DNA from 4 places in the Planococcus sp. 11815 genome. Region 1 is predicted to be linked to each of the others. Evidence: riboswitches for the same ligand, from Rfam matches in the RefSeq annotation. Region 1 holds a riboswitch; each other region holds the start of a gene.
What was found. A riboswitch is a leader RNA that binds a small molecule or an ion and turns the genes downstream of it on or off. The one in region 1 is predicted to bind thiamine pyrophosphate.

Region 1 (8,138 bases):
AATCGCCCAATAATCGCGGTTTTTCACCAGGATCCGCACCATGTCTTCAGCATCTTCTACGGTGAGTGTGCGCAGATAACACGTTTTCCCTTCAAAAAGCAGATTCATCTTATCCCTCTTCTGCAGTCAATTTGATGAATTCCTCAACATCTTTTGTACACAAGGCAATGCCTTTTTCCCAGAACCCTTTTTCGGTGATATCTTCTCCGAGATGCTTCATCGCCAATTGTTCAGTACTCATAACCGCCGTATCCCGGAGCAAGGCCATATATTTCTCTTCGAACCCTTGTCCCTCTTCGAGCGCTTTCGCGTACACGCTGAGCGAGAACAAGTAACCGAATGTATACGGGAAATTATAGAACGGCACATCGGTGATATAGAAATGCAATTTCGATGCCCAGAAATGTGGATGCCCTTCCGATAAACTGCCGGCAAACGCTTCCTCTTGGGCCTGTTCCATCAATTCATTCAAACGGCTTGCCGGAACTACGCCATTCTTGCGTTCTTCATAGAATCTGGTCTCGAACAGGAAGCGGGCATGGATGTTCATGAAAAATGCCACACTGCGCTGAATCTTGTCTTCCAGCAACGAGATTTTCTCTTCTTTGGTCACAGCGTTCTTGACCGCTGCGTCCGCTACGATCATTTCTGCGAATGTCGACGCCGTTTCGGCGACGTTCATCGCATAGCTGCGGTTCAAGTCATGCATCGGTTGCAGTGCATGCGTATGGAAGGCATGCCCCAATTCGTGGGCCAATGTCGCGACATTGGACATCGATCCGCTATAGGTCATGAAGATGCGTGATTCGCCGCTTTTCGGAAGCGATGTGCAAAAGCCCCCCGGCATCTTATGCGCGCGGTCTTCCGCTTCCACCCAGCCGTTTTCCAGCGCGTGGCGGGAGAATTTCTCCAATTCCGGGCCGAATTTCCCGAAATGGCGGATGATGAACTCCGACCCTTGTTCGTAGTCGAACGACTGGGAGTTTTCCACGACCGGCGCGTCGACATCGTACCAGGCGAGCTGGTCTTTGCCAAGCAATTGCGCCTTGCGCGACAAGTAATCCGCAAATGGCTGTTTATGTTCGCTGATGGCTTGCCACATGACGTCCAAGGTTTCCTGTTTCATGTGGTTCATCTGCAACGGCTCTTCTAGCACATTGTCGACGCCGCGTTTTTTATACATTTGCAGCCGGAATCCTGCGAGTGAGTTCAAGGTTTTGGCAAACAGTTCTTCTTTTTCGCCCCATGCCGCTTCCATCTTGTCATAAGCTTCCTTCCGTACGCTTGCATCCTGGTGGGAGCTTAAATTATTCGCCTGCCCAACCGACAAAGTCTTGTCTTCCCCATCGACTTCCACTTGGACCGATACGGAAGCGATCAGCAAATCGTATAATTCGCTCCACGCGTGATAACCATCGATGCCGAGCGATGTAATGAGCCCTTCCTCTTGTTCAGATAATAGCCGTTGTGCTTCTTTGCGCCATTCGTCCAAGACGAAGGCAAATTCCTGCAAGTCTTCAGTCGAAAGCAGCTCTGACCAGACATTCGGGTCCGTCTCCATTAGGACCTGCTTGAATTTCAAGAAAGCACTTTGGAAACGCGACCGTAGCAATGCGTGTTCACTTTGCAGCAATGCCGCTTTTTTGTCTTCGGTGTTTTGCGCCATCAAGCAGCCGATAAACGCCCCGGCTTGGCGGAGGTCTACCGATACATCACTCGTCTGTTCCAAGAACGCCGCTACTAGCTGCGCGTCGGCTGTTCGGTTTGGCACATCAAATGTAGCAGCAGCTTGTTCAAAATCGGCCAGTTTATTGCCTGTTGCCTCCAGATGCGTTCTCAATTCAGCTGAATCGCTTCCCCCTGAAAATAAGCTATCGAGCTCCCAGACTTCCGGATATGTATTCGTCATCTTTTTTCCCCCTGCAGTCACGAATTTTCAAAATACATTAATAAGTATAACATCTCCCTTCACGGAACGGGAACGGCGACTGCCTGGTACATTTCACGATATCGCCATTTTTCAAAAACTTCCTGCACTTTCTTGTTGGTCGTGCGGGCTGGCGAGTTTATACTGATATTTGAGGAGGGATTTCATATGATTCGCGTACTGCTGATGACGTTGGCATTTATCGCCGTCGTCACCATGAATGCCTTGGCGAATATACTGCCGATCAACGGTCAGACTACCGGTGAAATCTCCGACCGTGTGCCGGTCCTCTTTACGCCGGCCGGTTATGCATTTTCCATCTGGTCCGTTATATATATTTTATTGGCTATCTGGATCATCGGCTTTTGGCTGCGCTTGAAAAAAGGAGTGCACCCTTCAGCAAAAGTGTCATTGTATTTCATCTTGAGCGCTGTTTTCAATATCGCCTGGCTGCTTTGCTGGCATTATGAGTTCTTTATTTGGTCGATCGCTGCAATGATTGCCTATCTATTGTCGCTGATCGCTTTGTACTTGGAATACGGAAACGGCGAACGGGGCTTTACGGAACGTTTGCCGGTCTCTGTCAATCTGGGCTGGATTAGTGTCGCGACCATCGCCAATATTAGCTATGTCCTGACTTTCTACAGCTGGGGCGGCTGGGGGCTGAGCGATCAGTTATGGACGGTCATCATGCTGACCGTGGCGACCGCATTGGCGCTTCATATACGTTTCCATCATTCGGATATCCCGCTGACTTTGGTCTTCATCTGGGCGTTCGTCGCGATTGCTGTACGCCACGGCATGGATGAACTATTGGTCAGCACGGCAGCTTTATTCCTAAGCGGCGTCTTACTGACCGGTATCTTGTTGATTAAGAAGAAGCCGGCAAAAACAGGTATGACGCCATAAAAAAACAACCATCAGCTGATGGTTGTTTTTTTATATTTGTTGATTTTATTTTTCGAGTTTTGTCAGCAAAATCGGCTCGCCTTTTGTGACGAGTACGGTATGTTCAATCTGTGCGACGAGCGATTGGTCCGGCGTGATAAAGGTCCAGCCGTCCCCTGATTCGATGATATGCTCAGCCTTTTGGGAAATAAACGGCTCGACTGCAAGCACCATGCCTTCTTTCAAGATCGTCGTTTCCCACGCATCGTAATAATTAAGGATATATTGCGGTGCTTCGTGAAGCGATTTCCCAACTCCGTGCCCTGTCAGGTTCTTGATGACAAACAAGCCTTGGTCTTTCGCTTCGCGTTCGACTGCCTTGCCGATCTGGTTCAGTTTGGCGCCGGCTTTCACTTTCATCATGGCGCGTTCGAATGCGGATTCCGCGGCTTGGCAAAGCTTTTCTTTTGCTTCGTGCCCTTCTCCGACCACAAATGAAATGCCGGTATCCGCGAAATAATCGCCGTATGATCCAGACACGTCAATATTGACGATATCGCCGTCGTTGATGACACGCTTACCTGGAATCCCGTGCGCCACTTCTTCGTTGACGCTGATGCATGTATAGCCCGGGAAATCATATTCCGATTTCGGGGCAGAGACGCCGCCCCATTCTTTGAACAGGCGTCCGCCCAGTTCATCGAGTTCTTTCGTCGTTATGCCGGGCTTCACGGCCGCTTTCATCGTTTCGCGGATTTCCGCCACCATTTGTCCGGCTTTTTTCAAACCTTCAATATCTTTTTCATTAGTCGCTATCATACTGACCCTTCTTTCAAACTATTCTATTTGAGCATTATAACATAGAATAAGCCGCTCTCGCCTCTCCTACCGTTCATTCAACTCCCATAAATACCCAAACTTAGTATGATTAATAGATCTATCCAACAAAAAAAGCCGCCTATCGATAAGGCGGCTTTCATCATGAATCCGGCTGCGTCAAACGCGGCGCTGTAATGAACAACAAAGAGCACACAATCGCTGCGACGATCGCAACGGGAATCATATAGGTAGCGTTATAGACTGCTGAATAGACGAAGACATTGCCTTCCGCAAACATGCCGAAGAATAGGATCCCCGTAATGACATGGATCACATAACGGAGAAATGACCCGATCAATACGCCAAGTGCGACCATGGCAATGACTTTTCCGGTCTTTCTCGCACGCACGGCTTCCAAGTAACGGCCGCGCATCATACCGGCCAAACCGACGACGCCATATGCCAGCAAATAATCCAAAATGACTTGCATGACCACAAAGCCGAACGACAGCGGCGCTACCGAGATAAAGCCCGTGACAATCTGCAGCAAGCCGACTAAAAGCCCCGTGATGACACCCGCTCCGACGCCCCTGCGGAATGCCATCAGCACGATCGGGATCATGACCAGGCTGACCGATCCCCCCTGCGGCATGCGAAAGGCGATAAAATCCAATACAAAGCCGAGAGCTGCAAAAATTGCAATTTCGACCATTAACAATACACGTTTATTCCTCATTCAAACTGCCTCCTTTTGGATTTGCACATCACCAGAAGGGCCGTTTTTAAAAAACCATATAAAAAACGGCGCCAGGACAGATCCTGGCGCCGCTTGGGCCGGTTTTCCATCCACATCCCTGCGCAAGTGTTAACTTACAGGTTCGAAGGGTAAGAACTTACTCGTTCACTCTCAGCCAAAGCTCCCCTTGTGGTGTATACAATTATTCCGCTATTATGTGTATTGTACACAACGCATACTTGGCTTGCAAGGCCGTTTCAGCCAAACGGATTAGGGTAGATAGAAACTAGCAAACTTTGTGGAAGGTGGTGGAGGCAGTTTGAAAACTGCCGGATCAATGATTGATTTATTGAAGGATTTGATCAAGATCGAAAGCGATACGAAAGAAGGAGCGAACGAAGCGCTGATGTTCTGCTCTGCCTGGCTCAAGGCGAAAGGCGAAGAAGTCGAAGTACACGATAACGACGGCTACCTCATGCTGACAGCAGCTAAAGGGCAAGGCGCCGAAAAGATCATCTGGAACGGCCATGTCGACGTCGTGCCCGGGCATAAAGAGCAATTTTCCCCAATCGAAGAAGGCGACAAACTATATGGCCGCGGGTCGGCAGACATGAAAGCCGGGGTTGCTGCGATGATGCAGGCATTTGTCGAACTCGACGCTTCTGCATTGCCGCGTGAAGTGCATTTGCACATTGTCACCGATGAAGAGATTGGCGGACGCAATACTTCGAAATGGCTCGTCGACCAAGGCCATTACGGCGACTTCGTCATTTGCGGTGAACCGACCCATTTGAAGATCGGCTTGCAATCGAAAGGCATCCTGAGAATGGATTTGACATTCAAAGGCAAACCGGCTCACGGATCGCGCCCATGGGAAGGCATTAACGCCATCGAATCGGCGATGAAATTCCATGCCGGCATGAACGATTTGCCGTTCCGCAAAGAATCAACGGAATACTATGAGCAGCCTTCCGTCAACTTGCCGATTATCAATGCAGGCGATCGTTATAATGTAGTGCCTGAAATCTGTAAGATGTCCTACGATATCCGCTTCATGCCGGGACAGGACAAGGACGAGATCGTCCGCCAGATGGAACAGCTGGCCAACACGCTCGATGTCGATATGGAATACAAGGCGAGCGGTTCGACCCCTGCCTTGACGACGACGGACGACCATCCATACATCCAGACCTTGATGAAGGCCGTCGAATCAACGCTATCGGAACAGCCGGTATTGTTCGGCCAGCACGGTGCTGCCGACACCCGTTATTACGCCGAGAAAATTGGCGGGCAAGGCGCCATCGAATTCGGGCCGAGCGGAGACGACTGGCATGGCAACGCGGAATACGTCTCCATTTCAAGTGTCCATTCCTATAAGGATATTCTGATCGCACACGCCAATGCCCCAACAGAGGTTTAAAAAAGGCTGAAATCGGGAAAACTCTACTAAACCTCAATACGAAAAAATGAATGGAGCGATAAATATGGCTATTGGAAGACTTGTCAGATCTGCGATTAAATACGGGCCGATTGCATACCCGATCATCCGTAAAGTGATGAACAACCGCAAGAAGAACAATGCAAACAATGAAAACGATGCACGTAACCGCAGCGACTCACGAAAAAGCCGCTGAACAATAAAAGGCCGGAGAAAATGATTCATTTTCTCCGGCCTTTTTATATTGCTTAAGCTTTTTAAATGAGCGGCAATGCCTGGCGAATCGCTAAATAATCCAGATCCTTGCCTTCAGAAGGCTTGGTGGCAGAATCGTCACTTGAAACATCTTCCGAATCGACCTCTTCTTCATCCGCTTCACCTGATGGCTCTTCCTGTTCTTGCATTTGCTGGATTTCTTCAAACGTTACAGGCGCCGGTTCCGGAAGTTCTGCATCTTCCACTTCAAACCCTTCGCCGTATTGCTCGAAGAATGCGTTCGCCATCTCCTGATAGCCATCTACGTTCGGATGGACGTCTCCGGAATTCGGGACGAGTTCCACGGCATCCTCACCGAAACGGTCGGCTAAATCGACAAATGTCGCGCCCGCCTGTTCTGCTTCCTTCTTGAGGATGTCGTTTAATTGCTCCAATTGCCCAGCCGTGCCTTGTTTTTGACTGTCACGGGCATGCGGGTAAGCAAAATAATAGCCCATTACATAGATATCCGCTGACGGCGCAAGCTCTTCCAGTCCAGAAAGAATCATTTCGACATTTTCACGCGCCGCATTCAGTGCGTAATCCGCTTGGATCTCTTCAAAGCTCAACGCCCCTTCAGCGGCATTCGCTTGCACGAGGCGCAGCAAATCATTCGCTCCGGCAGACACCGTGATAATGTTCGCTTGGCCAAGCAGCTCTTTTGCTTCATCCGACTCGATGCTTTCCAGGACATCTCCTGTGGTGAATCCAGGGAAAGCCAAGTCTTTCGAATAGAACGCCAGCGGCTGGTTGCGCGTCAATTCCTGCGCAATCAAATCTGTATAACCGCTGTCGATTGACCGGTTCGGCGTCTGGCCTGCCGCCAGTGAATCGCCGATAGCCACATAAGCGGCAGGAATTTGCGGCTCCGCAGATGCCGTATTCCCTGCTATTAGCAATAGCCCAGCTGCTGCCGCACTCATTGTCTTTTTCATGTGCTCACCTCGTTAGAATGCCCAATTTCCTTTTCGGAAAATCGCTTCGGTCTTGCCGTCTTCTGTAATGCCGTCGATGTCCATCTCGCTCGAGCCGATCATGAAATCTTCATGGACGATCGATGTATTCAATCCGTAATCCTTTAATTGATCGCGTTCCAAGTCTTTTCCGCCTTCGAGGCAAGTCGGGTAGGAATCGCCGATTGCCAAATGATTCGATGCATTTTCATCGAACAAGGTGTTGTAGAACAAAATGCCGGAAGCCGATATCGGCGATTCCACCGGCACAAGCGCCACTTCCCCGAGATATGCTGCGCCTTCGTCGGCTGAAAGCAATTCATCCAATAGTTCCTGGCCGATTTCTGCTTGAGCTTTTGTAATACGGCCGTTTTCGAAGCGCAACGTAAAGCCATCGATGATATTGCCTTGGTAAACGAGCGGCTTCGTATTACGCACGGTGCCTTCAACTTCCAGTTTGGCCGGCACGGTATATACTTCTTCAGTCGGCATATTGGCGATGAACGGCACATGGTCCGGTGTGCGGGAAGCGCCGCTCATCCAAATATGGCCATCTGGCAAGCCGATCGTCAAATCGGTTCCTGGCGCACGGTAATGCAATTTCCGGTAGCGCCGTTCGTTCAATGCGGCCGCCCGCCGTTCCAGGTTGGCGATATGTTCCTGCCACAACGCGACTGCGTCACCGTCTCCGATGCGCACGGTCTGGAAAATCGCTTGCCACAGAGCGGCCATTTGATCCTCTTCGTCCGGGAACACTTTTTGCGCCCATTTTTCAGAGGGGATCGCAACGATCGACCAAGCGATCTTATCGGATCCGACAGCCTGGCGATAGCGTTCCAATGCTTTTCCAGCGGATTTTTGCGCATCGCTTAAGCGTTTTGCAGGAATGCCTGTAAGCAAATCCGGGTCTTCCGCATCGATCCACAAGAATGCACCTTTATGATCGATGATGGCGTCGCGCTGTTTGACGACCCAATCCGGAAATTCGTGAAACGCGGCGTCCGGTGCCAATTCGTAATGCGTCCGTATAACTGACGGGTCCGTGAACGCGACATGGACTTGCTTAGCCCCTGCTTCGTAGGCTTTCTCGACGACCAAACGCGTGAATTCCACGGTATCCGT
Region 2 (8,138 bases), 680 kb from region 1:
CGACCGTATTTATTGTACTCCACAGGAAACTTCCGCCACATATCATGGGCGACCGCCATGAAATGCGGACCGATCGCGACGCAGTAGAACAAAGCTTGAATGGCTGACACTTCAAATGATAGGACAGAGTAGGATACGAGCGCGTTATAGAAAGCATAGAACACGATGACCGACCAGAAAGTAGAGGTGTGGGAAATATAATTTTGCTGAATGACGATTTGAATGCCGACAAACAAGACGACACCGAGAAGGCCGATGAAATAGATTTCCGACTCCATCGTTAGCTGCCGGTACGGTTCTTCGATCGCCGCTTGCTGCTTATGAAGTGTGGGGAGCAGGTAGATAAAAATATACGAAACAGCTAACCCGCCTGAAAACGAGAACCACTTCACTTGCTTCAGTTTATCTCGAGGCACCAGGACGCTCGCGAAGAAATGGATCAAGATGAATACTATGCCGATCAAGAACGGTATCAACAGCATGACCCAAGCCTCCTGTCAGATGAAATGATCTGATGAAATGGCGAGCTTTTGTTAAATTAAAGGGTACTATAAATAACGTAAATTGATTTTCTATATTGTACTGCTTCGTTTAGAAATAATGAAGCCGCTTTTACATAATTTTAGCAAAGAACTAACCGACTTGGCCTTGGCGATTCGATTTGTGAAACTTTCTGGTTGCATTTTTTCTTTAACGGCTTTATATTATGTGAGGCATCAATTAATGAGGGGTCAATTAATATTTCTCAAAACTATTAGGGTAGAAAAAGGAGCAATTAAGATGAACACATTACAAAACAAAAAAACCAATGATTTCAATGAAATCGTCAATGGGCGCCGTTCCATTAAGCAATACGACCCGGATGTGAAAATCAGCCGCGAGGAAATGACCGAAATTTTGGAACAGGCATCCACGGCCCCTTCTTCCATCAATATGCAGCCTTGGCGTTTTGTTGTTATCGACAGCGCAGAAGGAAAAGAAAAGCTTGCGCCGCTGGCATCTTTCAACTTGGAAAAAGTGATGAGTGCATCAGCTGTCATCGCCGTGTTCGGCGACCTTAACAACATTGAATACGCAGAAGAAATTTACGGAAAAGCTGTAGAACTCGGCTATATGCCGGAAGAAGTGAAAGAATTCCAAGTCGGCTACTTCAAACCTTTGTATGAAGGCATGTCCAATGAGCAGATGAAAGACATCGTGCTATTGGACTCAGGGCTTGTGTCCATGCAATTGATGCTCGTTGCCCGTGCATTCGGCTACGACACCAACCCGATCGGTGGCTACGACAAGGAAAAAATCGCTGAAACGTTCGGCCTGGACAAAGAGCGTTATGTGCCAGTCATGCTTCTCACGATTGGCAAAGCCGCCAACGACGGCTTCCAGTCGTACCGCTTGCCGGTCGAGACGACCACAACCTGGAGCTAAGCCAGCCAATCTTGAGTATTCGGGATTTATGTATTATATTTGACTGGTCAATGAATAGTGGGCACAGCTATCAATTGACTTCATCGATTATTTAGGAGGTCTTTCAATGCCGTGTTCATTTTCAAAGCAGGAACAAGTGCTGCACCAGTTTAAGGGCCTGACCAATCAAATCAGCCCGAAGTTCGAGCGTTGCACAGGCATCAGTGCGTCGCGTTATGAGTTATTGTCGCAGCTTTATAAAGTTGACGAAATCAACCAGTCAACGCTACAAAAATTGGTCAATATCGATAGCGCCGCGGTCACGCGCCATTTAAAACAGCTTGAAGCGAGCGGCATGGTCAAAAAGCGCAGAAATCCAGAAGACAATCGCGTCATTTTTGTCAGCCTGACCGATGAAGGCCGCGAGCGCATCGTCGAATACCGGAAAGAAAATACAGGCTTCGTCAAGCAAATGCTCCACGATTTCACCACTGAGGAAGTGGATGCGCTTAGCGATATGCTCCGGCGCATGCAAGACAATATCGTTGATTATTAAAAATACACATTAAAGGATGGCGAAATGAAATGATGATTATCCATGCACATTTGCAAGTAAAACCTGACCAAGAACAAGCGTTTTTAGATGAAGGCAAAACTCTTATTGAAGCATCGCGTCAAGAACCAGGCAATGTACAATACGATTTGATGAAATCGGTCGAGAAGGACGGCCATTACACGATGGTCGAAGTATGGAAAGATGCGCAAGCAATCAAAGCCCATAACGCGAGCGAGCATTTCACGGCATTTTCAAAAAAAGCAGCCGGATTCATGAGCGCGCCGATGGAACTGAAAGTCTATAGCGGTGAAGCTGTCCCAATGTAAGAAAAACTTGATGGTTTAAACGAGATATCAGGCAATGCTTGAACATCTCGGTGAACTGTGACAAGATAGACCTTGAAAGACAAATGCTAATTTCATAAAACACATGTGGGGGAATCGGTGTTGCCGATTGAGAGAATATCCGTGAGATATTGACCCTTGGAACCTGAACTGGCTAATACCAGCGGAGGGAACATATTCAAATCGGTCTATTCTGCGATGATATGCGCCCAAGGTTTCTATAACCTTGGGCGCTTTTTTGTATCCGCAATTGGATATGTCCCCTGACTCGGCTCCTGAAATCATCTTTTATGAATTCATTCAGAGGGGGAAACAAGATGAAAAAATGGTCGATTGCCATTGCACCGGTATTGCTGCTGGCGGCATGTACAGACGAAGCGGAAAATCCGGGCAGCGATGTGGCGAATGAACAGCAGGAATTGCAAGAAGTGACGATGGTCTTGGATTGGACGCCAAATACCAATCACACCGGATTGTATGTGGCACAGCAAAATGGTTATTTTGAAGAGCAAGGGCTCGATGTCGAGATCATCTTGCCGGGTGAAGCGGGCGCCAATCAATTGGTCGCTTCCAACCAGGCGGAATTCGGCATCGGCGCACAGGAAAGCTTGACGGAAGCGAGAGTACAGGACATTCCAATCGTTTCGATCGCGGCGCTCATTCAGCACAACACGTCCGGATTTGCATCACCTAAAGACAAAGGAATTGAGTCGCCGAGCGATTACGAAGGGAAAACTTACGGCGGCTGGGGAGCGCCAGTCGAAAAAGCGGTGCTTGGGTCCATCATGGAACAAGACAATGCCGATGTTGAAAAAGTCGACATCGTCAATATCGGCAATAGCGACTTTTTCACGGCGGTCGAACGCGACATTGATTTTGCGTGGATCTATTACGGCTGGACGGGCATTGAAGCAGAGTTACGCGGCGACGAATTGAACATGCAGTATTTGACGGACTACTCGGACAAACTGGATTATTATACACCGGTCCTGATGACCAATGAAAACTTGATTGCAGAAGATCCGGAAACCGTTCGTGCATTCACCAAAGCAGTCTCGCAAGGCTATGAATTCGCCATCGATGAGCCGGAACAAGCAGCTGAGATCTTGATCGAAGCGGTCCCGGATTTGGATCCGGAACTGGTGAAAGCGAGCCAGAAATGGCTGTCGCCGAAATATCAGGACGATGCTGCGAAATTCGGCCAACAACAAGAGCAAGTGTGGGCGGATTACGCTGCCTGGATGTTCGACAACGGGTTGCTGAATGAAGAATTGGACGTGGAGCAGGCGTACACCAATGAATTTTTACCGGAGGAGGAAAATTGATGGGCAATGCACTATTAAGTATTCAAATCATCCCGAAAACGAAAAACGGGGAAGACGTCATTCCGTATGTGGACAAAGCAATCGCCGTCATTGAAAAGTCAGGCGTCCCGTACCAAGTCAATCCACTGGAGACGACGATGGAAGGGGATATGGCGCAGTTGTTTTCGATCGTTGAGGAAATGAACGAGGCGATGATCGAAAACGGCAGCCCGAACGTCATCTCGCAAATCAAAGTGCTGTATCAGCCGAGCGGCGCATCGATGGATAAATTGACGGAGAAATACCGGCCGTGATGATTGTGCGGAAAGGATGGAGACCGGTTCTGGTCCTCATCCTTTTATTAATCATCTGGCAAGCGCTGGTGCCGCTGTTTGAAGTGCCGGACTGGCTATTGCCGACCCCTTATCAAATCGGGCTGGAAGCGGTAAACAGTTGGCCAAACTACAGCGGGCATTTGTTTGCGACGATCCGGTTATCGATCCTCGGCTTTCTCATCGGATCGTCGATCGGCCTTGGCGTCGCGATAATCCTTCATCTCGCGCCGAAACTGCGGGAGACCTTTTATCCTTTGCTGATTTTATCGCAAAACATTCCGATCATCGTGTTGGCGCCGCTATTGGTCATTTGGTTCGGCTTTGGCTTATTGCCAAAACTGATCATCATCATTCTCGTGTGCTTTTTCCCGATCACCATCGCGGCACTTGACGGGTTCAGGCAGACGAGCGGCGAATTGCTTCATTACATGAAAATGGCAGGAGCCAACAGACGCCAGATTTTTTGGAAGCTCGAATGGCCGCATGCGATGGCGTCGATCTTCTCGGGATTGAAAATTGCGGCGACCTATAGCGTCATGGGTGCCGTCATTTCCGAATGGCTCGGGGCGCAGGAGGGCATCGGCGTCTATATGACGCTCGCCTCGTCGTCGTTCCGGACGACGCAAGTATTTGTCGCGATCTTATTGATCATGTGTTTGAGCATGCTGTTTTTTGCGGCAATTGTGTTACTCGAAAAGCGAGTCATCCGCTGGAAAACGAGTGGGGGAGGGAATCCGAATGGCTGAATTGGCGATTGAGCAATTGATGAAAAGCTTTGAGGGGACCGAAGTGCTGAAAGAGTTATCATTGAATATAGCAGACGATGAATTTGTCGCCGTGCTCGGCCCTTCCGGCAGCGGTAAAAGCACGTTATTTCATTTAATTGGCGGGCTTTATGAGCCGGATGCAGGAAGTATTCTATTGGGCGGCGAGAACATCAACGGCCAAAAAGGCTCCGTCAGCTATATGCCGCAAAGCCCGTCGCTGCTTCCGTGGCGCACCGTGCTGGACAATGTTTTGTTAGGGGCTGAGATCGCTGGACACAAAGATCAGCAAGCAGCTATTCAAATGATGGAAAAAGCAGGACTGGCAGGGTACGAGCAATCGTATCCGCATCAATTGTCCGGCGGCATGAAGCAGCGCGTCGCTTTTATCCGCAGCCTCTTAAGCCCACAGCCGCTCATTTTGCTGGACGAGCCGTTTTCAGCGCTGGATGAATTCACCCGTTCGGAAATGCAAAAATGGCTCCTTGATATTTGGCAGCACAATAAACGCTCGATTCTTTTCGTCACGCATAATATAGAAGAAGCTTTGTTTCTCTCAGACCGCATTCTGGTGTTATCGGAAAAACCTGCGCGTGTCGTCGCAGAATTTAACGTGCAATTCAAGCGGCCGAGAGTACAAGGCATCACGTTGACAGATGAGTTTCTCCAATACAAAAAGGACATTTATAAAGTGTTGAAGAAAGAGGAACCAAAATAGAAATAGAGAAGGCCGTCGAGATTTCCCGACGGCCTTCTCTATTCACTTAGCGAATTTTTCTCTTCGTTTAGATCGCTTGTTATCCATTTCCGTAATAGGCGATTGAATTCTGTTGCTTGCTGAACAGGCCAATCATGTCGAGCGCCTGGAATAAGCATTCCGACCGCATTCGGCATGACAACAGGAGCCATTTTAGTCGAAGCGATTATGGCGAGCGATTCGTGCTCTCCAGCCGCAAACAGTGCGGGCTTGCGGAAAGAACTATACGATGCATCGAGACGGAAGCGAATGATTTCCTTAAATATGGCTTCATATGTCTCGCGCGTTAGCAGTTGATAATTGGAGACGAAGTCAGGGATCTTTTGAGGTGGCAAGCGGTAACGTTCGCGGGCCATCTTTTTGAGATGCGATGTATTGTGTATGTTCCGCTGCACAGCGCATGATTGCAGTTTCAATAAAAACCCGTAACGCAACGGCTGGACCGTGATGCCGCTAATAAAGAGGCTCAATACTTTTTCTGGGAAACGCTTAGCCAATTCCAAGGCGACATGGCCTCCTAAAGAAAGTCCCACTATATGAACAGCTCGATCCTTAATAACTTGATGGGCAATTTGTTCGGCACTATCCGCTAAACTGACCCAAGGTATCGCGGCACTTTTTCCGTGTCCAGGCAAATCAACCATAATCAATTGATGATCGGAAAATGTGTATTCTTGTTGCCACCATATCCAACTGCTTGCGCCAAGCCCGTGGATGAAGAGTATGGGTTCCGCTTCAGTAAACGTGGACTCTGAGTAAGCGATCATATTGGACACTCCTCGGTTTCTTTTTTTAAAACCAATCGATCAAATGCTTGATACCTAAAAAATGCGGCAGAATTTTTAGGGTCTTGAAGTGATCAAATAGCACAGTAGGGTTATAAAACGGTAACACAAAGCATATTGATTTCATCATTCCCCAATTTTAAGGCTTTTATCGTTTTACAGAAATACTGAAATTTTTAATGCCTGAGCGAAATTGGAACTGAGCGTTTGGAGTATAGATTGCCAATAAGCTCAAAAATAAACCTAATTTAAGCGATAAAAAAGTGAGTTCCGTCGAATGAGAAAAATGATAAAATATTATCAAAATACTTTTCGGGAGGGGCAGCGATGGATACGTGGTTTGGTGCAAGATCCGATTATCCGTTCGAGCTTTTTTCCATAAGCCATCTAATCGTATTGGCAATCGCCTTAACAGGATTCCTGTGCCTGGTCCTTTTAAGAGACAATTTCGCCGCTAAAGATTCCTTGTTCCAGCAATTGCGCTGGCTGCTGTTTCTTGTGCTGCTCATCTCTGAAGTGTCCTATCAGTATTGGGCCGTCAGCCACGAGTATTGGAGCTTCGATCGTTATATGCCGCTTCATTTATGCGGTGTCGCTTCTATCACCGCCATGATTGGCTTAGTCACTTTGCATCCATTTTGGATCCGTGTATCGTTTTTCATCGGCATCGTGCCGGCGGCTTTGGCACTGGTGACGCCGGATATGCCGTATGATTACCAGCATTACCGGTTTTGGAAATTTTTTGTCCATCATACTGCCATCGCCTGGGCAAGTCTGTTTTTGGCTTTAGCTATGCCAAGTGCACTTAAGTGGCGCTCGGTGTTTTCGGTTTATGGCCTTTTGCTCGTCTATGCCGCGTTCATCGGCTTTTGGGTCAATCCACAGACCGGCTCGAATTATCTTTACCTGTCGCAGCGGCCATCTACCGTCTCGCCCTTGGATTTCTTCGGGGACGGCGTTTGGTATTATATCAATTTATGCTTAGCTGCTTTCCTGTTATTTGCGGTTCAGTACGGGATATTCCGCTGGATCTTTTAAAAAAACGGCCATGAAGAAAACTGAATGCGACTAACAACCAGCTGCCAGGTGCGGAAATGCTTTCGTCTCGGGCAGCTTTTTCGATTTTCAATAGAGGACTATTTGCATATTTAGAGAATAGAAGGGGGACATAGCGAAAGGGGTGGCGGGGATGGATTGGGTAGTCGTACTGAGCTGGACATTGAACTCTTTGTTGCTGTTGAACATCGTGCTCGCACTTGTCATTATCTTCAATGAAAGGCGGGATGCAGGGACTACTTGGGCATGGCTATTGATTTTGTTTTTCTTGCCGATTCTCGGATTTATTGTCTATTTGTTTTTCGGCAGGCATTTGACCAACAACAACTTTTACAATCTGAGCGAAGACGAACAATCCTATTACACGCGGCAAGTCGAATCACAAGTCCAGCGCATACAGACAAGGGAAGCGGAGTATGATGAAGAGCTGCTGAACAAATACGAACAATTGCTGATCATGAATTTACGATCTTCCAAATCACTCGTCAGCTTCTACAACGAAACCCGGATATTCTCTGAAGGCAACGAGAAATTCGACACGATGATCCAAGACATCAGCAACGCGCAGGAAGAGGTCAATGTCCAATACTACATCATTAAACGGGATGCACTCGGCCAGCGGCTTTTCGATGCCTTGCTCGAGCGTGCCAAGGTAGGGGTCAAAGTGCGGCTTCTCTATGATGCAGTTGGGTCAAAGAGTTTGAAACAGTCGGATTTCAAGGAATTGATCGAGCACGGGGGCGAAGTGGAAATCTTTTTCCCGTCCAAATTGGGAATCAATTTCCGCCTCAATAACCGAAACCACCGGAAAGTGTGCATCATCGACGGGAAAA
Region 3 (8,138 bases), 770 kb from region 1:
CGAACACGCCGTCTGCCATCATCTGATCCGCACCGCCAGTCGGTGCATTTTCTTCGGCTGGCTGGAAAATGAGCAATACCGTTCCTGCGATTTCGTCTTTTTGTTGCTGGAGCAGTTTCCCAACGCCCAAAAGCATCGCTGTGTGCGCATCATGTCCGCATGCATGCATTTTTCCATCAACTTTGGATTTGAATGGAACATCCGCTTTCTCCGTAATGGGCAAGGCATCGATATCGGCGCGCAAGCCGACCGTTTTTCCTGGCTTGCTCCCTTCGATAACGGCCAATACACCCGTTTTTGCATATCCAGTAAAGTAATGGATGCCATATTCATCGAGCTTTTCTTGTATTTTTTTCGAAGTTTCCATTTCTTCGCCGCTCAGTTCAGGCTGTTCGTGGAGATCCCGGCGAAACGCGCGTATTTCTTCAAATAACTCTTGTGCTTGTTGTTTCATGGCTGTCACCTACTTTTCGTATTTAAGGAAATAAACCTTAATCATTCCGTTAATAAAAAGTGTACCGTACTTAAGCAGTAAAATGCTACCACCATTTTGATTTTTCTGAATATCCTTTCAATAAAAAAGAAGCCTTCGCTACTGCAAAGGCTTCTTCAGAAGTCGAGCTATCTTAATTTTACTGAAAGGTGTTATAGTATCGAATGAAATTTAGCCGTATAATGCGGCGAATTGACTTTTGCGCTGCTCGATGGCAGTGAAAATTGCACAATCGTGCACTTCATTGTATTTGATGCCGAGTGTTTCCAAATATTCAGCCAGTTCGGCGTAAAGCTTCTCATAGATTTCCATGAATGCCGGGTCGGTGAGTTCGCTGACCGTTTTCGTATAGTCATCCGCCTGTTCCGTTTCGCCCGCTTGCCTCATGACATACAGCTCGCTTAAGGTATGGATCAAATGGCGGAATGTGCCTGTAATGTATGGGGTAGAAAAACTTTCTTCCTTTTTCGCCAAGACAAACGGCAAGCTTCTCAAGAACAAATCTGCCGAGCCTTCCATCTCGTGTCGGATCACTGAACTATGGACCTGACAGAAATACGTCTGCCAGCATTGGTAGCTGTCACTCTTGTCCAAATCCTGCCACTCGGCATGCCGCCGGATGTCCATGTTCTGCTTGAAATGCTCAATTGCCTGTCCGATGACAAAGGCAATCAAGGGAATGGTGTCATCTCCCGATATTTCGATTCCGATGATGCTTTTGACGCCAAACGGATGATGGACGGCTTTCTTGCCGTCAAATTCATCGTCGATGATGCCGTATTCAGTGAAGATCGCATGGCTGAAATCTTTGCGCTCATTGTAAAAGAAAAGAAGTTCAATTTTATCTTTGAAATTAAACGGTTTATACGCTGTTTTCGCTTTTTTCACCATCGCCGGAATATCAATTCCCGGCTCTCCATCCATTAATTCAATATAGCGGATCCCTTGTTCCGTAGTTTTCAATGGTTTAACTCCTTCTGTGTATGTCCATCTTTCTCCATTTTTCAAGTCATTTCCATTCTCATATGGTTAGCCCTATTATAAGAAAAACCTTTTCAAAAACACAAGCAAGAGCTTTTTCCCTTTTTTCACACCGCGTAAACATTCCGATAGCTGACCCGCTGGCATCCTTGTGAATTTCTTATATGCTTTACTGTACCATTTGATGCGCATAAATTATAATTCCCCTGTCTCTCAGCTCATCAATTAACTGCCTCAAGCCGTTTTTCCGTGTTTCAGCTCCCCAATTCCTGCGACTTGCCAATTTCCTGTAAACTTACATAATAATCAGTTAAATCCGGTCGTGAAAGCGCAGGCTTTATTTTTTGAAACCAGATGAAAGCGCTTTAAAAATAGCGCAACTTAAAGCCCCTGACCGGCAACCAGAATGATCAAAAAGGAGAGATTTTTTATGACAACAACAACTAAAGGTTTAGAAGGTGTAGTCGCAACACAATCGGCGATCAGCTCGATCATCGATGATACCCTTACATACGTCGGCTACAATATCGACGATCTGGCGGACAACGCCAGCTTCGAAGAAGTGATCTACCTATTGTGGCACCAGCGTTTGCCGAAGGCAGACGAACTAGCAGAGCTGAAACAGCAGCTTGCTGACAACATGGCGGTGCCGCAAGCGGTGCTCGACCACTTCAAGACATACGACATCAAGAACGTCCATCCGATGGCGGCACTGCGCACAGCGGTCTCCATGCTCGGTCTCTTCGACGAAGAAGCGGAAGTGATGGAAGATGCAGCGAACTACCGCAAAGCCATCAAAATCCAGGCGAAGATCTCGACGCTCGTCACGGCATTCGGCCGCATCCGTGCAGGCAAAGAACCGATCCAGCCGAAAACGGATTACAGCTTCGCAGCGAACTTCCTGTACATGCTGTCTGGCGAGGAGCCAAAAGACATCGAAGTCGAAGCGTTCAACAAAGCGCTTGTCTTGCACGCTGACCACGAACTGAACGCATCGACGTTCACGGCACGTGTGGCAGTGGCGACATTGTCCGACGTCTATTCCGGTGTGACGGCAGCGATCGGCGCCTTGAAAGGCCCACTTCATGGCGGCGCCAACGAGCAAGTCATGAAGATGCTCACAGAAATCGGGTCGGTCGACAACGTCGAGCCGGTCATCAACGAAAAACTGGCGAACAAAGAGAAAATCATGGGCTTCGGCCACCGCGTCTATCAACAAGGCGACCCACGTGCGAAGCACTTGCGTGAAATGTCGAAAAAGCTCACCGAGCTTCGCGGCGAATCGAAGTGGTACGACATGTCCGTCAAGATCGAAGAAATGGTGACAAGCGCCAAACCGCTTCCACCAAACGTCGATTTCTATTCGGCATCTGTATACCACTCGTTGAATATCGAGCATGATTTGTTCACGCCGATCTTCGCGGTCTCCCGTGCGTCGGGCTGGCTCGCGCACATCTTGGAGCAATACTCGAACAACCGCCTGATCCGCCCGCGTGCGGAATACATCGGGCCTGGCATGCAGACTTACGTGCCGGTTGAAGAACGTTAAGACGATGACCAAAAGCTTGAGCCGCAGCACCTTTTAATAGGTGTACGGCTCAAGCTTTTCTATTTGCACGAGCCAGCCCGCTATGGTTGTTTCAAGGATTTCATTACGGCTATAATAATATAAAGACATGCCCGACAAATTGTAGATAGGAGGCGCTCTCATGAATTACACAGAAACCGGCTGGAAACTGCAGAATAGTTATGCAGGCCTGCCGAAAACTTTATATGCCCCGATGGAGGCCAATCCGGTTTCATCGCCTGAACTCGTTATCGCAAACCGAGCATTGGCAAAATCACTTGGCCTGGACCCAGCACGGCTAGACAGCCCTGAATCACTGCAAATATTTGCAGGCAATCAATTTCCTGAAGGCAGCTTCCCGCTCGCCCAAGCCTATGCCGGCCATCAATTCGGCCAATTTACGATGCTCGGCGACGGCCGTGCCATCTTAATCGGTGAACAGCAAACACCGGATGGCGAGATTTTCGATGTCCAATTAAAAGGCGCCGGCATCACGCCTTTTTCCAGAAGCGGAGACGGCCGTGCGGCACTCGGGCCCATGCTGCGGGAATACATTATCAGCGAAAGCATGCATGCGCTCGGAATTCCAACGAGCAGAAGCCTTGCAGTTGTGTTGACAGGAGAAAAGATTCAGCGCTACTCTGCAGAACCTGGAGCGATCCTGACGCGGGTGGCCTCAAGCCATATCCGTGTCGGCACTTTTCAATTCGCAGCGAAATACCGTTCGACTGAAGATTTGAAAGCTTTGGCGGATTATACGATCAAACGGCATTTCCCAGAAATCTCCGGTCCAGACCGCTATATCGAATTATTCCGCCAGACAGCGCAGCGGCAAGCTTCACTCATCGCGAAATGGCAGCTCGCCGGTTTTGTCCACGGCGTCATGAATACGGACAATATGGCGATCAGCGGCGAAACGATCGACTATGGCCCGTGCGCTTTTCTGGACCGCTATGATGAATCCGCGGTCTTCAGCTCGATTGATGCTGGCGGCCGTTATGCTTATCGCAACCAGCCGCTCATCGGCGGATGGAATTTAGCGCGTTTTGCAGAGTCCCTGTTTCCTCTTTTAGATGAGATTCCGGAAAAACAGGCCTTGTCGTCTCTCCAAGGAGCGCTTGAGGAATACGTAAGTTCAGAAAAACGATTTTATTTAGCAGGCATGCGCGAAAAATTGGGCTTGTTTACCGAAGCGCCAGGAGACGAACAATTGATCGATGACTTGCTGGCATTGATGCAGGAAAAGCAAGCGGATTATACCAATACATTCCGTTTCTTGACTTTCGAAGCAGTGGAAGAGCCCCAACTGGCAAACGACCCGGCTTTTAAAGAGTGGCATAGCCGCTATAAAGCCCGTCAGCAGCAAGAAGGCCGCTCGGCACAAGAAATCCTGGAATTGATGAAAAGCCGGAATCCGGCCGTCATCCCGCGTAACCACCGCGTGGAAGCGGCACTGGAAGCGGCAGCGCAAGGCGATTATGAAGTGATGGAAAATCTTTTGGATATCCTTCGAAATCCATACTCCCATTCCGAAGAACAGCAGCCCTATACGGCCCCTCCACCGCCTTCGACGCCTCCATACCAGACCTATTGCGGAACATGAACCAAAAAATCCCCTGCCTTTTCATCGGCAGGGGATTTTCTCTATTGCGCTTGTCTGTTCGATCACTGTCCGTCTGTGACTTCAGTGACACTGACCATTTTCACTTCGTCCATCTTGAATTGGTAATACGTATCGTTGTCGCCGATAAATTCGCGGAAATCATCCGCATCCAGACCGCTGACCGCTTGTTTTGGGGTATCTGCTTCGACGGTGCTGACCGCTTCGACGCCTGCGCCGAAATGATAAACGACGCGGAATTTTTTTGTTGATGCCATAATAATTGGATTCCTCCTCAAATGCTTGTCTGCTTTAGGTTTACCCGATTTTTTAGGGAGTATTCACCTCAGCCATCACTTTCTCATTGTCGTTGAAAATAGGAGAACCCCTTTACTTGGAAAAGTATTTGGCTTAGACTTTAGCCATCGGGCAAACCCGACACTTAAAACCGCATACAGTTTTTCTGCACTGGGGGTGCATGTTTTGCTGAGATGAGAGCTTTCGCTCCGATCCCTTATGACTCGATCAGGTTAGGACCTGCGTGAGGAAGTGCGGTGACTTTCCGACATGACTACGAAGTAAGGTAAAGTGGCTGCATCTTCACGGATGCGGCTTTTTTGTGCATATTTTTAGGAGGGATTCTAAATGGAACCAACTTCATGCGGCAACAGCCCGATCGTCGGATTTCGCTTTTCCTTGCATCCGATGAGCGGAAATTTTATCAAGATCATCAAAAGCGCGTTAAAGGATACCGATACATCCCATGTGTGGATGCAAACCGATGATGTCTCCACCGTCATCCGGGGCAAACAACAGCATGTCTTCAATGTTGCGAAGGCGCTCACTCTTCATGCGGCGAAGACAAAGGAACATATCGCCCTGTCCGGCACCTTTTCAGCTGGATGTCCTGGAGATACCGCGGGCGATGTGTATTTGGAGACACCCGCTAAACCGGCAAACCAAGACCGTACCGAGCAATATGTTTCATCGCAATTCGCGCTTTACCCGATGAACAACCCCGACTATATGGATGTCATCTACCGCGAAGTGGAACGTGCCAAAGAGTTCGGCGTGTGGAACGATTCCATGCAATACGCTAGCGGCATTCACGGGGATATCCATGAGGTCTTTTCTTTTTATGAAACCTGCTTTTCGAGCGCACGCTCTGATCAATATCCCCATCTAGTGATGACCGTTTCCATGAGCATCAACAGTCCTTCACATAAAACGGGCGCTGAAAATTTTTCTTAAAGAATAAATTACCTTGTGACCCTAAATGTTGGTCATACAAAAACAACACCCCGCAGTTGGATCGTTCTCTGCTGGGAGTGTTGTTTTGGTTAACATAATAAGATTATCTTCAAACTGTTTTCAACTCTCGATTTTGCCGTAAGTGATTTCGTCTTCATCCTGTACATCAACGCCGTTTTTGACGTGGACAATGGTCCGCAAGATCAATTTGGCATTTACGTTTTCCAGCACCCACCGCTCATCTGGGACAATCTCGAATTGCTGCATGACGGTGTTCTTTGATTTCACGGCCCCCGCAAATTCCAAGCTCTGCTTGGCAACTGGCGTTTCATAAAAATCAAAATCGCTGTCTTCCCGGTAATCTTCCACTAAACGAATCACTTGCAGTTCGATATAATCGATTTCCTGATCGCCGCTTCCACCGTCTAAATAGACAGTCCCATTCAATGTTTCGCCTTCTTCAAGATGCGGCCTTTCCACTACAGTGTCCACTTTGATCGAACCGATGCCGATTGAAGATAAAAAGTCTTTGAATTTCATAAAAATCTATACCCCCAAAATTTGATAATTCTCCATACCACTTTTTCCTTGCCTTTAAACGGCACTCTTAAAGCTCAGTATAATCGTATTGTTTATCCAAGTCTGTCTCATAGCGGTTATAACGCCGTTTGAACAACTTGTACAAATGGCTGACGATGACCCGCAGCAACGCGTACATCGGGATCCCCAAAATGACTCCGACGACGCCAAACAAGGAGCCTGCCGTCAATAGGACGAAAATGATCGTGACAGGGTGGATGTACATCGTCTTGCCCATCACTTGCGGCGAGATCAAATTACCCTCCACCAGCTGCACAACGGTCCACACAATCGCCAGTTTCACGAGCATGAACGGCGAGGTAACAAGTGCAATGATCGCAGCGGGCGTAATTGCGATTGCTGGACCGATATAAGGAACGATACTGGTCACCATCGCCAAGGCGCCAAGCAGCAGCGCATAATCCATGCCGATGATCAAAAAGCCGATATAGACCATTACGCCGATGCAGAATGCCACGATGAGCTGGCCTTGAATATAGGCCCCCAATTGTTTGTCTGCATCCTTTAAAACTTCTCTTGTATCGTCGCGGAACCTCGGCGGCAACAGTTTCAGGAAATAGTCCGGAAGCTTATCGCCGTCTTTCAATAAATAGAACAGGATAAACGGAACGATGACAATCGACAAGATAACGCCCGTAATGGTTGAAATCCAGCTGGTGACGCGCGAAATGATGCCTGTCACTGTCGCTTGCAATGTATCCGCGATGCTGGTCGGCAAAGTGGCAATCAACGCTTCGATATTGAAGCTTGAATCCCGGTAATAATCACCGACAAAGGAATTGCGCAAGAACTGGTCGATATTATTCAATAAGCGCATGAAATAATCCGGAAATTCCTCGATCAAGTTCTGGAACTGGTCCCTTAAAAATGGAAACACAAGGACGCTCAACAACGTCAAGAGCCCGATACCCCCAAGGAAGATAATGAGAATGCCCCAAATTCTCGGGATCTTGAACCGTTCCAGTAACCGCAACACTGGCCGCAGCAAATAAAACAGGATAAGCGCCAGGACGACCGGCAAGACGACCGTTTTCATGAATACATTGAGTGGATTGAAGATGAACGACACTTCCCTGAAGATGAACACGACAAGCCCGATCAAAATTAAAATCAATAAAGTAAAGAACGTATTCCTTCCGCCCAGAAAGCGGATATAGTTGGTAGCGAAAAACGGCGGTCTATTGTCATCTGGCGGCATGGCGATCCCCTTCTTTATACAGGCTTCTACCTGTAGTTTACCATATTATCTGAAAAATTAGTTGAGTGGCTGAGACAAAAATTCTTCCAGCGCACGGCGGTTTTGCTCTATATCGATTTCCAGAACAGAGCCCGCTTGCGGATAATTCGCATAGCTGTAGCCGCTTTCAACCGGAATCGTCAAGCGTTCGATTTCGCCGCTGCCACCGGTTCCGAGCTGTGTCGCCAATTTGATTTGGTCGACCAAAGGCATATCGGTCTGCACATAGCCTTGTGCCGCTCCAGCTAGTTTCGGCAGTTTCGGGATTGACGATACGCTGATCAATTCATCTTTCAATGCGGCAATTACTTGCTGCTGACGGCGCACACGGCCGAAGTCGCCTTCATTATCCGAACGGAAGCGCGCGTAGCCTAGCAATTCCTGGCCGTTCAACTGCTGGACGCCGGGA
Region 4 (8,138 bases), 1.6 Mb from region 1:
GCAGAGCAAGTCGATAAGCGCCCGGCACTCAGCGACCAGCTTGATATCGCTGTACTTGGAGCGGACGGCGAAGAACTTGGCTTGACACTCAGTGAACCGATGGAATTGAACTTCCTGACGAACCCGGATGTCAAAGTCCAGTTCGGCGCACGCCAGGATGACAAAGGCAAATGGAAAATCATCCAAGGTGACTTGAACGGAGAAACATTCACGCTTGAAGTGAACGAATTCGGCAACTACACAGTCATCACAAACAAAGGGCAACTGAAGAAAAGCAAAAAGTAACAAGGGAAAACTGCCGGAAACCCAGTATCTGCTGGGAATTCGGCAGTTTTTTTAAATAGGAAGAACTAGAATTGTGCCTTGAAAGAAGAATTACTTGATTGTCTTATCATGAAATAGTGAAAATAATTGTCATGATTTATGATTTAAAAGGAAGAATATGCTAATATAAAATTTGTGTGATTTATGAAAATGCAAGGAGCTGTAAATTTTTATGGAGACTGAAAGACGTATCCGGCCGGAACTAGAAGGCATACGCACAATCGCTGCATTATTGGTTGCGATCTATCATATATGGTTTAATCGCGTATCAGGCGGAGTCGATGTATTTTTTGTCGTATCCGGATTTTTGATCACGACTTCATTGCTTTCGATGTACCGAAAAAATGGCCGGATTTTATACTTTTCCTATATTGTAAAACTATTAAAACGTTTATTGCCGACGGCTTGGTTAATCGGGATTACCGTCTTGATTGCAAGCCTGTACATATTGCCCCCATTTACGAAACAGCAGAATGTCAATGAATTTTTAGCTTCCGTTTCCTACTTCCAGAATTGGCGGCTTGCGATGGATTCGGTGGATTATTTAGCACAGAACAATAGCGCCTCGCCGTTTCAGCATTTCTGGGCGCTGAGTATTCAGTTCCAGTTTTATCTGGTATGGCTTGTCGTCTTCTTTGTGGCCATCTCGGTGCTGAAGCTGATTTCAGGAAATAATATGAAACGCATGCTGACGGTATTGATTGCCGTGCTTGCCTTGGCATCATTCAGCTATTCGGTCTACTTGACCGCAGCCAATCAGCCAGTGGCCTATTACCATACATTCACTCGTGTATGGGAGTTTGGGATTGGCGGCTTGGTCGCATTGACAATCCACAAGCTTGTCGTCTCGAGCCGTGTGGCCTGGCTATTCGGCTGGATGGGCTTAATCGGGCTCATCAGCTGCGGGATCATCCTTCAAGTGTCAGAGCTATTCCCGGGCTATGCTGCGCTATGGCCGGTGCTTTCAGCCGTTCTGATCATCATCGCGGGGAATAATTCAACGAACTATTCAGCTTTCCAACTGCTTAGTTGGAAGCCGCTCGTCAAGTTCGGAAGCATTTCCTACGCCTTCTATTTATGGCATTGGCCATTGCTGATTTTCTACTATGCGCTATTTGACGTCGAATCGGTTTCGCTCCAGGGCGGATTGGCGATTATCGCTGTAGCAACGATTTTTGCTTACTTTACGATTTACGGTTTCGAGTTGCCGATCCGGAAAATCCAGTTCCCGGTCTGGAAAACCGCCAGCATTATTGCGGTCTTCTCTGCCGCCATTTGGGTCTCGACCATCGCTTATCAAGAAACTTACTTGGCGGGACCGCCCGTCAGTTCCGAGTTGCTCAGCGAAAGTTTCGAGACGCACCCAGGTGCCGTCACTTATTTGGAAGACGGCCGCCTAACGCCTCCTGCGGAATTTGAGGAATCCTTCCTGCCGAGCTTGGACTTCGTGAAGCAGGATCGATCTGAAATATATGAAGATGGCTGCTTGTCCGGCAAGGGAACGACAGAAGCCGAGCCGTGTGAGTACGGGGCATTGACCGATTACAGCCATACGATCGCGTTGGTCGGGGGATCACATGCCGCCCATTGGCAGCCGATGCTTGCGGAACTAGCCGATGCCCATGATCTAAAGATTGTCACTTATTTAAAAGGCAATTGCCGATTTACGGAAGAGAGCAGAAAAGGTTTTGAAGAATGCGATGTCTGGTTCCAAAATGTAAAAGAGGCATTAATTAATGAAAAACCTGATCTGATTTTCACGGTAGGGAATGTAGGGAGCTCGAAAGAAGATTTCGATGAAGTTTCGGATGGATTTGTTGAAGCTTGGAAGTTTTTCGAGCAGCACGAAGTTCCGCTATTCCTCGTGCGTGATACGCCTTGGTACGATCAAAACGTGTTGACGTGCCTAAGTGAAAATCCGGATAATCCGGAAAATTGTAAATCCGACCGTGAGGATGTCATCCGGGACCCGAGTCCTTTAGAAGAAGTGGACTATATGCCGGAAACTACTAACACGATCGACCTGACTGATTATTTTTGTGACCAGGAATCCTGTTATTATGTCGTCGGAAACGTCGTCACGCATTTCGACAGCAACCATCTGACAGCGACTTTTTCCAGAACGTTCGCTCCGGTCTTCGAAAAGCCATTGCTAGAAGCATTGGAAGCTCAAGAAAAATAATGGATTGAAAGCTGCCTTGGCTGCTGCGAAAGCAGTGCGCTAAGGCAGCTTTTCTGATTCCGGACATTCAATGCCGGGCGTGCAATGGAACTACATTCCCTCTATTTCAGTGTCCTTTCCCGTTCCTTTTTCAATTATGGCTTGCTATAATGAATGCACATTAACGGAAGCGGGTTGAGACTATGGACAAACGGATGATGCACTGGCTGATGATTTTCCTGTCAGCGATGATCCTCGCGGCTTGCGGAGGGACAGATACAGAAGCACCGCCATCAGCTGAAACCGAGCAGGCGGATTCACCGGTTGATACGGCCGCTCAGGAAAAAGCGGTGATGATCGCGAATGCGAAGACGCATGTCTACACGATCTATACCGATTTCGAGCAAGGCTCCGGCTTTTTGTACAATGACCAAGGCGATATCTTGACGAATGCCCATGTGGTGCGCGATGCGACCTTTATTGCACTCGTCAATAGCGACGGCCAGGAGTTCGCAGGCAAAGTGATCGGCATATCGCTTGATGAAGATCTGGCGCTGGTCCGTGTCGAGGACCTCGCAGGAAAAGAGCCGCTCGAGCAGGAAATGGAACCGGTCGATATCGGAACGCCGGTCATCGCTATCGGCAGCCCGGAGAACGCAGCGAACACTGCGACCGAAGGGGAAATTACCGATACCGGCGTCGATTTTTCGGAAATGTTCGTCTATACGGATCTCTATGAAATGAATGCCTTGATCAAGCAAGGCTCGAGCGGCGGGCCGCTTTTGGATGCAAGCACCGGCAAAGTGCTCGGCATCAATTCGGTCATGCTCGAGGACAATCCCGAAATCGGCTACACGATCCCGCTGTACTTGAAAAAGGAAATGTTGGATAGCTGGGCGAATAATCCGGAACCGCTTCCCGAGTCGCAATTGGTCGAACCGTCCGTGAAGGATGCCTATTTTGATGAAGCGTTGCTGGAGAGTTTCATCGAAGCCTATTATGACTTGCTGCCGTATTCCATGAATGATGAGCAACTGAATTATTATTCTTCGTATTTAGTACCGGGAAGCCAGGCAGTTGAAGAAGTCGACAGTGTTATACAAGAGTATTCAACAGAGGGCCGCGTGTATGATTCGGTCGTGCCGGAAGTCACTTCCGTCGAGATTGAAGGCGATGCCGCATATGTGGAAGCAGGCGCTGTGTTCAATTACCATGAAGCAAACGGCGAGACCGGAACGATCGACCACCGCCGCCGTTACACTGTCGTGATTGATGAGTACGGGGATTATCAGATTGAATATGTGGAAGAACGATAAAGGGCCTTCAGTTATGGAGGTTCTTTTTTTTTTGTGAAGGAATTAAGTGTGGATGAGCTTACGTTGCAGGGGCATGCTTGCCGAGGGGCGGGCGTCGAGCCCTTATGGCTATGCCATATAGGTCTCGCCAGTCCCGCGCGATCCCTCCGGCGTCAGCCCCTTCCACTACAGCTCTATATTTGAAATGACAATGAATTACATAGCCCATTAAATTTCATATGCATAAAATGATGACTTCTAAGAAAATGGATTAAAACGGACGAAGTCAACAAAATGACTAACCTAATCACATATTTGGCAAACCCAATCTCTCGCATTATGCATTCCAAAAAAACCTTAATTTCAAAAAGTTTTGAATTCAAAAGCCAGTTATGGTATTCTATTGCCGACAATAAAAAATATCGCTATTCCACTAGGGGAGCCATGTTGGCTGAGACGGACAAGAGTTCGGACCCTTTGAACCTGATCTGGATTATACCAGCGTAGGGAAGTGGGCGAATTGTGAGCCTTTCTCCAATTTCTTCAGCTGACCTTTATCGCCGCTTCCTTACCTGGGAAGCGGTGTTTTATTTTGCCCAAAAAAGGAGAGAGCGACATGACATTTTGTAAAGAAGTCCGGTTGGAATGTGCAGATTTATGGGACGCCAGTTTTGAACACCCGTTTGTGAAAGGCATCGCGAAAGGCGATTTGCCGCTCGATGTTTTCAAGTTCTACGTTATGCAAGACGCCTATTACCTGACGCATTTTGCGAAAGTCCAGGCGATCGGTGCCACCAAAGCCAAAGACCTTAAGACGACGCAGTCATTTGCGCATCACGCAGAACAGACTTGCGCCGCGGAACTCGCGCTTCATGAATCGTTCATGGAATTGCTCGGGGTGACCGGGGAAGATTGGAGACTATTCGAACCGTCGCCGCACGCGTATGCTTACGTTTCGCATATGTACCGCTCCGCAGAAGGCGACTTGGCCGACGTACTCGCCGCACTGCTTCCGTGTTATTGGCTTTATTATGAAATCGGCGAACGTTTGAAGACGGCGACACCGGAAGAACCGATTTTCCAAAAATGGATCGGCACATACGGTTCCGAATGGTTCGGGGAACTCGTCAATGAACAGATCGAACGCATGGACCGATTGGCTGAAGGATTGCCGGAAGAGCGGCGCAACGAATTGAAAAAGCGCTTTATGAGAAGCAGTTATTATGAATGGCAGTTCTGGCAGCAAGCGTGGACGATGGAAACCTGGGAACTGCCCGTGAAAAAGGAGAGTGTCCGCCATGCTTAGGGAATTGCGCGCACGGAAGCCATTGATTCATTGCATCACCAATCACGTCGTCTCGAACTTCCAGGCAAACGGCTTGCTCGCGCTCGGCGTCTCGCCGGTCATGGGCGACGAACAACAGGAAGTCGCTGAACTCACAGGGCACACCGATGCCTTGTCGCTCAATATCGGCACAATCACGGAGCGCTCTTTCGAAAGCATGCTCATCGCGGGACGCGCCGCGATGAAAAAAGGCATCCCGATTGTGTTGGATCCGGTCGGTGCCGGAGCGACAGCTTATCGTTTGCAAGCCGTAAAACGATTGCTGACGGAACTCGATATCACGCTACTCCGCTGCAACGCAGGCGAACTCGCGGCCATTGCAGGAGAAGAGTGGCAAGCACGCGGCGTCGACGCAGGCGAAGGACAAGGCGATTTGGAAGCTATCGCTAAGCAAGTTGCTGATGAATACCAAACAATTGTCGCGGTGACAGGCACAAGCGATTTGGTGACGGATGGTGAACGGACCGAGCACATCACAGGCGGAGACCCGTTGATGGCGTCGGTCACCGGAATGGGTTGTTTGCTCAGTGCGGTACTTGCAGCATTTTTAACGGACGAAGAATCTACCCCGCTTGATGCGCTTGCATATGGTTTGCAGATTTATGCGAATGCAGGAAGCCGTGCATCGAAAATCGCCTTGAACCCGGGAACTTTCCAAATGGCCTTTTTGGACGAGCTATCGAAACGTCAGGAGGCGGCACTTTATGGACGCTAAAGCGCAAGTATTGACCATCGCCGGATCTGATTCAGGCGGTGGAGCGGGGATACAGGCGGATTTGAAAACCTTCCAGGAACTCGGCGCATTCGGCTGTTCTGCAGTAACGGCGGTGACTGCCCAAAACACGCAGGGCGTTCACGGTATTTACCCGATGGACCGGCAAGCGGTCAAAGAACAACTCGATGCGATTGGAACCGACTTCGATATCCGTGCGCTCAAGACCGGCATGCTGTTTGACGCGGGCATCATCGAAGAAACAGCGATAGGCATCAAACGCTACGGCTGGGACAGGCTCGTCATCGACCCTGTCATGATCGCAAAAGGCGGCGCTTCCTTGTTGCAGCAGGAAGCGGTCGAAGCAATTAAAACCTTGCTCGTCCCGCTCGCTGCCATCATCACCCCGAATATCCCGGAAGCGGAAGTGTTGAGCGGCATAGACATCACAGACGACGCCTCGCGCAGAAATGCGGCGGAAGCGATCTTATCGCTCGGAGCGGAAGCGGTGGTCATCAAAGGCGGCCATAGCAGTGACCCTGACGTTGCAGAAGACTTTTATCTAGATCAACAAGGTACGGTGATCTTGCTGCGTTCGGAGCGTCTTCAAACGGAACAGACGCATGGCACGGGCTGCACGTTTTCAGCGGCATTGACAGCTGAACTCGGCAAAGGCAAACCCGTGGAAGAAGCTTTGTTCACCGCCAAGGAGTTCATCCAGGCAGCACTCGCGTATCCGCTTAACATTGGGTATGGCCACGGCCCGACGCATCATGCGGCGTACAAAGAATCTATTGAAAAGGAAGTGGTTCATCTTGTTCGGGAATCCAGCGATTTATTTTCTAATGGGTACGACAAACGCAGGTACTAAAGAGCCGCTCGCCTTGCTTGAAGAAGCGCTTCAAGGCGGCATCACCCATTTCCAGCTGCGCGAAAAAGGGCGAGGCGCATTAACGGGCGATGCGCTTGTGGAGTTCGCCGCAAAGTGCAAGGGCCTATGCCGTGAATACGATGTGCCGCTATTCATCAATGACGATGTCGAACTCGCCTGCATAATCGAAGCGGACGGCATCCATATTGGCCAGGACGATATGGACTGCGGACAAGTGAGAAAACAAATCGGCGCGTCGATGGCTCTTGGCGTTTCGGTGCATTCAGTCAAAGAAGCGAACGAGGCGCTGACGTGCGGCGCCACCTATCTCGGCATGGGACCGGTATTTGGCACGCGCACAAAAAGCGATGCGAAACCGCCCGCGGGTGTCGCTGAAATCATTAAAGTGAAAGCTCAATATCCGCACGTACCCGTCATCGGCATCGGCGGCATCGAACCGGGCAACGCTGAAATGGTCTGGCGTGCAGGCGTATCAGGCATCGCCGTCATTTCGTCAATAGCACAGGCACAAGATGTCGCAGGTCAAATCGAACGGTTTAAACAATCGATTCCGGGGAGGCAGGTCGGATGAACACGAAAAAACTCGTACTCATGGCGATGTTCGTCGCACTCGCCGTCGCCGGATCCGCGTTTGTCTGGTTCCCTGCAGGCATCGCCCGCGCCTATCCGGTACAGCATGCCATCAATGTCATCGCAGCTGTCGTCTTCGGGCCAGGGCCTGCAGTCGTCATCGCCTTATTGACCGGTGCGGTTCGCGTCTTGACGGGGACCGGCTCGCTGCTCGCTTTTCCGGGAGGCATGATCGGCGCATTGCTTGCCGGTATCTTTTACCGCTACAGCGGACGGCTCGGTTTTGCAGCAGCCGGTGAAATTCTCGGAACCGGCATCATCGCCTCACTGGTCGCGGTGCCCTATGCACGTGTTCTCATGGGAACCGAAGTCGGCGCCTTGTTCTTCATGCCGCCATTTCTTGTATCGAGCATTAGCGGTGCGGTGCTTGGCGTGGTGTTAGTGTACCGTTTGGAGAAAACGAAAAGCAGTAAATTATTGGTCTGAAGATAAGGATCGGCTCACAAAGCCGATCCTTATTTCAGTGTGTTGAATAAGTCTATTAGCCAGTTATTAATTAAAAGGTGATCATCTTTTCGACATTCAAAAACCAATGACCTATCTAAGTATTTGGAGAAGCGTTCGTTCGACTCCAGTGGATCAGCGAGACGACCGAGACCCCGCAAGGAATGAATGAGCGAAGCTTAGCCGAGCGCATTCATTTGCGACGCATCTGCCACGCAGATGTGGGAGCACAAGGTTTTCGAAGCGACTGAGGAGGCTTGGGCGCGAGCCCACGGAAAGCGAGTGATAAGCTTCGGAAAATACGGATCCTTATTTACGTCATCAAATCCTTCTAC

Region 2: it holds a riboswitch for thiamine pyrophosphate, as region 1 does, so the genes downstream of both, M1Q06_RS08545 (ABC transporter substrate-binding protein) here and thiT (energy-coupled thiamine transporter ThiT) in region 1, are expected to answer to the same signal.
Region 3: it holds a riboswitch for thiamine pyrophosphate, as region 1 does, so the genes downstream of both, M1Q06_RS09070 (YkoF family thiamine/hydroxymethylpyrimidine-binding protein) here and thiT (energy-coupled thiamine transporter ThiT) in region 1, are expected to answer to the same signal.
Region 4: it holds a riboswitch for thiamine pyrophosphate, as region 1 does, so the genes downstream of both, tenA (thiaminase II) here and thiT (energy-coupled thiamine transporter ThiT) in region 1, are expected to answer to the same signal.

The regions. Positions count from the first base shown of each region.
Region 1 is NZ_CP096991.1:1,000,139-1,008,276, reverse strand. It holds gene M1Q06_RS05065 (GNAT family N-acetyltransferase) at 1-108, opposite strand, end outside; gene M1Q06_RS05060 (M3 family oligoendopeptidase) at 110-1,909, opposite strand; gene M1Q06_RS05055 (tryptophan-rich sensory protein) at 2,096-2,836, shown strand; gene map (type I methionyl aminopeptidase) at 2,882-3,634, opposite strand; gene thiT (energy-coupled thiamine transporter ThiT) at 3,795-4,370, opposite strand; TPP riboswitch at 4,469-4,568, opposite strand; gene M1Q06_RS05040 (M20 family metallopeptidase) at 4,708-5,790, shown strand; gene M1Q06_RS05035 (hypothetical protein) at 5,855-6,004, shown strand; gene M1Q06_RS05030 (SGNH/GDSL hydrolase family protein) at 6,066-6,998, opposite strand; gene M1Q06_RS05025 (aminopeptidase) at 7,011-8,138, opposite strand, start outside.
Region 2 is NZ_CP096991.1:1,676,756-1,684,893, forward strand. It holds gene M1Q06_RS08525 (hypothetical protein) at 1-482, opposite strand, end outside; gene M1Q06_RS08530 (nitroreductase family protein) at 781-1,425, shown strand; gene M1Q06_RS08535 (MarR family winged helix-turn-helix transcriptional regulator) at 1,532-1,960, shown strand; gene M1Q06_RS08540 (putative quinol monooxygenase) at 1,990-2,286, shown strand; TPP riboswitch at 2,384-2,493, shown strand; gene M1Q06_RS08545 (ABC transporter substrate-binding protein) at 2,622-3,629, shown strand; gene M1Q06_RS08550 (thiamine-binding protein) at 3,629-3,922, shown strand; gene M1Q06_RS08555 (ABC transporter permease) at 3,922-4,689, shown strand; gene M1Q06_RS08560 (ABC transporter ATP-binding protein) at 4,682-5,425, shown strand; gene M1Q06_RS08565 (alpha/beta fold hydrolase) at 5,464-6,231, opposite strand; gene M1Q06_RS08570 (YwaF family protein) at 6,577-7,287, shown strand; gene cls (cardiolipin synthase) at 7,439-8,138, shown strand, end outside.
Region 3 is NZ_CP096991.1:1,774,157-1,782,294, forward strand. It holds gene M1Q06_RS09045 (M20 metallopeptidase family protein) at 1-454, opposite strand, end outside; gene M1Q06_RS09050 (hypothetical protein) at 665-1,456, opposite strand; gene citZ (citrate synthase) at 1,905-3,023, shown strand; gene M1Q06_RS09060 (protein adenylyltransferase SelO) at 3,184-4,644, shown strand; gene M1Q06_RS09065 (hypothetical protein) at 4,707-4,919, opposite strand; TPP riboswitch at 5,102-5,206, shown strand; gene M1Q06_RS09070 (YkoF family thiamine/hydroxymethylpyrimidine-binding protein) at 5,287-5,892, shown strand; gene M1Q06_RS09075 (sporulation protein) at 6,013-6,432, opposite strand; gene M1Q06_RS09080 (AI-2E family transporter) at 6,500-7,690, opposite strand; gene M1Q06_RS09085 (LCP family protein) at 7,748-8,138, opposite strand, start outside.
Region 4 is NZ_CP096991.1:2,556,880-2,565,017, reverse strand. It holds gene M1Q06_RS13005 (DUF6359 domain-containing protein) at 1-285, shown strand, start outside; gene M1Q06_RS13000 (acyltransferase family protein) at 497-2,506, shown strand; gene M1Q06_RS12995 (S1C family serine protease) at 2,689-3,801, shown strand; TPP riboswitch at 4,206-4,307, shown strand; gene tenA (thiaminase II) at 4,397-5,086, shown strand; gene thiM (hydroxyethylthiazole kinase) at 5,079-5,840, shown strand; gene thiD (bifunctional hydroxymethylpyrimidine kinase/phosphomethylpyrimidine kinase) at 5,830-6,708, shown strand; gene thiE (thiamine phosphate synthase) at 6,683-7,300, shown strand; gene thiW (energy coupling factor transporter S component ThiW) at 7,297-7,785, shown strand.